One region of the Bacillus sp. TL12 genome, then DNA from elsewhere that is predicted to be linked to it. Evidence: riboswitches for the same ligand, from Rfam matches in the RefSeq annotation. Region 1 holds a riboswitch; the other holds the start of a gene.
The links. Region 1 has a riboswitch for thiamine pyrophosphate ahead of thiM (hydroxyethylthiazole kinase). Riboswitches for the same ligand answer to the same signal wherever they lie in the genome.
Positions count from the first base shown of each region.

Region 2: another riboswitch for thiamine pyrophosphate. It lies ahead of tenA (thiaminase II); the one in region 1 lies ahead of thiM (hydroxyethylthiazole kinase).

Region 1 covers NZ_JAJJBY010000019.1:41,595-45,020, forward strand. Annotated here, with positions in the region: gene LOK41_RS17435 (siderophore ABC transporter substrate-binding protein) at 1-931, shown strand, start outside; TPP riboswitch at 1,200-1,310, shown strand; gene thiM (hydroxyethylthiazole kinase) at 1,372-2,190, shown strand; gene thiE (thiamine phosphate synthase) at 2,206-2,853, shown strand; gene ilvA (threonine ammonia-lyase) at 3,009-3,426, shown strand, end outside.
Region 2 covers NZ_JAJJBY010000030.1:50,150-53,575, forward strand. Annotated here, with positions in the region: gene LOK41_RS21620 (ABC transporter permease) at 1-205, opposite strand, end outside; gene LOK41_RS21625 (ABC transporter ATP-binding protein) at 202-951, opposite strand; gene tenA (thiaminase II) at 920-1,615, opposite strand; TPP riboswitch at 1,700-1,802, opposite strand; TPP riboswitch at 1,864-1,976, opposite strand; partial or broken gene LOK41_RS21635 (M23 family metallopeptidase) at 2,767-2,940, shown strand; gene LOK41_RS21640 (hypothetical protein) at 2,947-3,279, shown strand; gene LOK41_RS21645 (DUF3965 domain-containing protein) at 3,371-3,426, opposite strand, start outside.

The DNA of each region.
Region 1 (3,426 bases):
AGCAATGTTATTATTAACGTTCATGCTTGCTATTGTAGCTGTAGCATGTAGCAATAATGCTTCTTCTGACAAAAAGACAGAAGCAAGTGAAAGTAAAGAAATTACGATTAAGCACAAATTAGGAGAAACGAAAGTTAAAACAAACCCGAAAAAAGTTGTAGTATTTGACTTTGGTTCTTTAGATACGTTAGATAAATTAGGCGTTGAAGTAACGGGTGTACCACAAAAAAATACACCAGCATATCTTTCTAAATACAAAGATAAAAAATATACAAACGTTGGTGGACTAAAAGAGCCAGATTTCGAAAAAATTAACGAAATTGGACCAGACTTAATTATTATTTCTGGAAGACAATCTGATTCATACAAAGAATTCGAAAAGATCGCTCCAACAATTTATGTAGAACAAGATACAAAAGATTATATGAAATCATTTAAAGAAAACACAGAAATGTTAGCAAAAATCTTCGGTAAAGAAGATAAAGCGAAAAAAGAAATTGCAGCAGTTGAAAAAGATGTAAAAGCATTAAATGAAAAAGCTACGAAAAGTGATAAAAAAGGTTTAATTATCTTAGCGAATGACGGTCAAGTAAGTGCATATGGTCCAAATTCTCGCTTCGGTATTATTCATGATGTATTTGGTGTAGCTCCTGCGGATACAGAAATTAAAGCAGATACACATGGTAATAAAGTTTCATTTGAATATATTTTAGAGAAAAACCCAGATTACTTATTTGTAATTGATAGAGGGGCTGTTGTTGGCGGCAAATCTTCTGCAAAACAAGTTGTAGAAAATGAAATTGTTAGCAAAACAAACGCTGCAAAAAATGGTAATGTAGTTTACTTAGATGCAAACTACTGGTACCTATCTGGCGGCGGACTTGAGTCTGTTTCTGAAATGGTGAAAGAAGTATCTAAAGGCTTAAAATAATGTGAAAGATAGTGGTAGGAAATTTGATTTCCTACCACTATTTTTATATATAAGTCACGGTTATGAAAACAACAGAAATTCTCCATTTGTTTTCTCCTTCTATTTTCACAAGGCATGGGGCAGAAAAAGGCTCTGACTGTTTCTATGCATGAGCGGATGCTCTCTCCCACTTAAAAGAAATGGTTTTATATCAGTCTTATACATTCAGATAATAAAAACTTGTAACTTGTTATTTTACTAGAATAAGAGTAGACTCTGAAGTAGATGAATAAGAACACATGGGAGTTTGCGGATGCAGACTGAGAGTACGGCTAAACCGCCCGTTGACCATTTGAACCTGTTGGATAATGCCAGCGTAGGGAGAGTGTAAGTAGCACATGTTCAGGCACTTTGCATACGCGAAGTGTCTTTTTGTGTATCTCCCATTATAAGGTTAGGAGATGAAGAGAATGAATATACAAGAAATCGCAAAAGTAGTAGAGAAAGTAAGGGAAGTAAGTCCGCTTGTGCATAATATTACAAATGTCGTTGTGACAAACTTTACAGCCAATGGTTTACTTGCATTAGGAGCTTCACCTGTTATGGCATATGCAAAAGAAGAAGTGGCAGAAATGGCAAGCATTGCTGGGGCGCTTGTTTTAAATATGGGTACACTTCGTCCTGAAGAAGTAGAAGCGATGTTAATTGCCGGGAAGTCTGCAAATACACATCATGTACCTGTATTGTTTGATCCAGTTGGTGCAGGAGCAACGTCTTATCGAACAGAAGTTGCAAGACACATTCCAAGTGAAGTGAATTTAGCGATGATTCGCGGGAACGTAGCAGAAATTGCTAATGTGATTAATGAAAAGTGGGAAATTAAAGGTGTTGACGCTGGCGCTGGTAATGGTGACGTTGTAGGAATTGCAAAACAAGCAGCAGATGAATTAGATACAGTCACTGTCATTACAGGAAAAGAAGATGTTGTAACAGATGGTGAGCGAACAATCATTATTCGTAATGGTCATCCAATTTTAACGAAAGTGACAGGGACAGGCTGTCTATTAACTTCAGTCATGGGAGCATTTGCAGCAGTTGAAAAGGATTATGTGAAAGCGGCGGTGGCTGCATTAACGTTTTATGGGGTAGCAGCAGAAATAGCTGCAAATAAAACAGTGGAGCAAGGACCAGGAAGTTTCCAAATCGAATTTTTGAATCAGTTAGCAAACACTACTAAATGCGATATTGAACAATATGGAAATGTCCAAGAGGTGCAGTAAGAAGGGATGAGAGAAATGGCGTGTATGGATCAACAGCAAATATCTAAATTATTGCAAGTGTATTTTATTATGGGAAGTAACAACTGTAAGCAAGAACCGTTGCAAGTAATGAAGGAAGCGTTAGATGGCGGAGTGACACTTTTCCAATTTCGTGAAAAAGGTGAAGGTGCTTTAACGGGAGAAGAACGAGTACATTTTGCTAAGCAGTTACAAGCGCTTTGTAAAGAATATGATGTTCCTTTTATTGTAAATGATGATGTGGAATTAGCCATTGAATTAGATGCAGATGGCGTTCATGTCGGACAAGATGATGAAGGAATCACATCCGTTCGTGAAAAAATGGGAGATAAAATTGTTGGGGTATCCGCTCATACGATAGAGGAAGCTCGTTTTGCAATTGCAAATGGAGCGGATTATTTAGGAGTAGGGCCTATTTTTCCAACGAGCACGAAAAAAGATACAAAAGCAGTACAAGGAACGAAAGGTCTGCGTCATTTTAGAGATGCGGGGATTACAATTCCGATTGTGGGAATTGGAGGAATTACATTTGAAAATGCTGCTTCGGTTATAGAGGCTGGGGCAGATGGGATTTCCGTTATTTCAGCGATAAGTTTAGCAGATTCACCTTATGAAAGTACGAAGAAAATGGCTGGTCTTTATTGACAGACATTTTTTTTTGGAGGATATGCTATACAGCGTTGAAATTCCGATATATAGAAAAGCGCCGATTATAGAAATGGTTCTTTTTTACAGAATAAAACAAACTCAGCCGCTTAAACTAAGTATATATGAACATATATTGTTTCGGAGGCGAATGCATGATTTCTTTACAAGATATTATAGCTGCTCATGAGAAAATGAAAGGCATTGTCCATATGACACCGCTAGATTATTCGAGCACATTTAGTGAACTATCACATAATGAAGTGTATTTAAAGCTCGAAAATCTACAAAAGACGGGTTCTTTTAAAGTGCGTGGCTCTTATAATAAGATGGTTTCTCTTGATAAAGGTGAATTAGAAAATGGGGTTGTTGCAGCGTCTGCTGGAAATCATGCACAAGGTGTTGCCTATTCAAGTAATATGCTTGATATTCCCTGTACGATTGTGATGCCAAAAGGTGCACCGCTTAGTAAAGTACTTGCGACTAAACGATATGGCGCGCATGTAGAGTTGCAAGGTGATGTATTTGATGACGCATTAGCTTATGCGCTAGATTTGAAAGAACAAACAGGAG
Region 2 (3,426 bases), on a different contig from region 1:
TCACAACGCCTATTAACACAACGTATAACGTTGCCGGTAAATGCACAGTAAATAATATATCTCGCAGCGCCCACATTTTAGCTAGAATTGCAGTAGGAGATGGTAAGATGTACATCTCATCCACAATTCTAGCTCCCACTTCCCAAGCTATGAGCAGTATGCTACTTAAAATCAGTGCAGGCAATAACTCGATCACACGTTTCATACAAGCACCTGCCTTTGCAGCATACTAAGTAATTCATCTTTTAAAGCTAATATTTCAGGTTTATGCAAGTCTTTCCTTGAGCGATCTGGTCCAAGTGGTACAATACGTTCCGTCAAAGTTGTAATAGGCTGCTCTGTCACAACAAAAATCCGATTGGAAAGAAAAAGCGCTTCCTCCACATCGTGTGTAATAAATAAAATTGTTTTTTGCCACTGTTTCCATTGTTCAAACAACCATTCTTGCAAAGTTGCTTTCGTTAAGGCATCTAATGCGCTAAACGGTTCATCTAACAATAAAATGTCCCCGCCTGTTAATAGCGTCCGAATAAAAGATACTCGTTGCCGCATACCGCCCGACAAATCTTTCGGATATTTCCGTTCATATCCTTGTAAACCAAATTGTTCTAAAAGCTCTTTCGCCTTCAAATGCGCTTCTTTTTTCTTTATTCCCTGGCACTCTAACGGCAATGCCGCATTTTCAATAATCGTTCTCCACGGCAGAAGCATATCTTTTTGTGGCATATACCCTACAGGATGACTCGTTGTTTCTGTCAGTTGAATATTTCCAGCCGTAGGTTCTTCTAATCCTGTAATTAAACGAAACAATGTACTTTTGCCACAGCCACTCGGTCCAATGATGCTCACAAACTCTTTTTCTTGCACGAAAGCATCTAGGTCGTTTATGATTGGCTTTTCATCATAATGAAAGGAAACATTATGAAATTGTAGTATGCTCTTGCTCCTCAAAACCCCACATCTCCTTACGATACGCCATATCCCAGAATAAATACTCAAATCGGCTGGAATATAAGAAAATCTCTTCTAATTTAGCTAACTCTTGTTCAGATTTTCCAATCGCTAGTTCATTTAATAAATCTATTAACCAAATACAAAGATCTCCGTATTCTTCTGAGCTATAGCCTTGAATCCACTCCCCAAAGAACTCATGATCCCTTGCTCCTGGAATATCATTTAAACGCTTTCCAATTTCCCAATAGCTCCACATACATGGAAGAAGAGCCGCAATTAACTCTGCAAGCGTACCATTTTGAGATACTGACATCATATAGTTTGTATACGCTAAATTTTTAGCAGATGGTTTTGCCTCTTCTATCTCTTGTACAGAAATACCAAGGCGCTTTGCATACTGTTTATGAATCGTCATTTCTCCATTTAAAATGCCATCTATTTGTTCCGCAAATTTACCCATCACATGTGGATTTGTTGCCTTTACAACTCCAATTGCATATAGTTTTGCATAGTCTAGCAAATATAAATAATCTTGTACGATGTAATATTGGAATTTGTCTTTTTCTAACGTACCATCCCCCATTCCAGTTACAAATGGATGGTTATGACTTTTCTCCCAAACAGGCTGCACAGTTTCAAATAACCTCTCACAAAATTTCATTTATATTTCCCCTTCCTTTATATCTATTTATTAAAATAAAAAACCACTTCTATATAAGAAGTGGTTCAGCAAATAAGAATACATTTATTCATTGTTCCACTTCCCTACGCTAGCATAATCTAGATCAGGTCAGTAAGGGTTAAGGATTATTCCTCTCTCAGCACATAAAGCACCCCTAGTGGTTTCTACTATTCAATTATCAAATAAAAAAGCCCCGTTTCTCTGCGCAAAAGAAACGGGACTTACTACTTTAGTCCGAATTGCTTCCCTACGCTAGCATAATCTAGATCAGGTAATGAAAAGGATCTAAGACTCCCGGTCTTACTCTCAGCTGGCAACACCAGCTCTCCTAGCACAATATGAAATTACCATAGTCAGTATAACACTGTCATTGGTCATCAGCAACTGTTTTCATTTATTACAATCTCATTTATGATTAGCGGATCTAATCTTTCCATCAAGGTTCTACTTTCCACTTATATAAAATATGAAAAATAAATATTTATATAGGCATGAATCCCCATCGGCCTATGGCAGTTACAAAATAATTTTTCAACATATACGTTGATGCTATAAAAACAAAAGAAGATCTGCTCTCATTTTCTCTTTCTGTTTTAACTCGGCATGGGGCAAAAAAGGCTCTGACCGCTTCTATGCATGGGCGGATTCTCTCCCCCTAAAAAGAAAGCTTTTCTTTCGTTTTTTAATTCATATTTATATATCTATTCAGAAAATATCGATTATCTATTTATCCATATTCTAATAATCATTTATCTGTTATTCTTGTAATATATTTCGATTCCATTAAAAAACAGTTATTTTTTCTTATTTCATATTACAGTTATGTGAACAATGCACAAAGTATTATATCTTTATACTATAATAAAAAATATATTAATACATCTATGGGGGGCTAATATTAGATGGAACAGAAAGCTACAGCTTTAACGGCAACTACTGTCGCAGTCACATCTCTACTTCCATCCATAAATCAAGTAGATACACGTACTGTAGCAACTCAACAATTGCCTACCAAAAACACTCAATATATAAAACTCAATTCAAAAACATTATATTTTAATAACGAAATGAACACAAGGAATAATACTAATTCCTTAAAAAAAGCAAATACTTCATTTACTAAATCTACTAAGCTATATACAACCGTTCACGCTCATACGAAAGACCGTTCAGTACAAGTTGGTGATCAAGTTCTGATTGGACAATTATTAGAACATATGGGAAATACAGATCATTCATTTAGGCAGCATCATCATTTTGAAAAAACAAACGCAGTAAATCCACTGCCTTATTTGGTTCGGTAATATTATATGTCACGTAATATACCATTAATAATTGAGTATATAGCTTTTCTCGGTTTAATCTGTTGCTTAGTCATTTACAATACGAACCTTGTCTTTTTGGGTATCGTCATCTCATTTGTTGCTATTGAATCTTTGATGGAAGCATTCAAAATCCGACTGAAGAAACGAATTTCTCATATATATACTGCATTTATTATTATGAGCAGCTTAATAACAAATATCATTTATAGTGGTTTTCATATGGCTGCTATATTCCCTGTATTTTTTATAGGAGTACTAATCATTATTTCCCAATATATTTACATTCCTGAACACCGTAAAAATCAGCAAGAAGCTTAGAACAACCTTCTACATTTATGACTAAAAAAGGGATCTCACGTTTGAAGTGAGATCCCTTTTTCATATATGCATTATATTGAACAGCTTCTCTTTATCCACACGCATATCGCTCATAAATAAAACTTAAATTATACTTCTTTTCTAAGC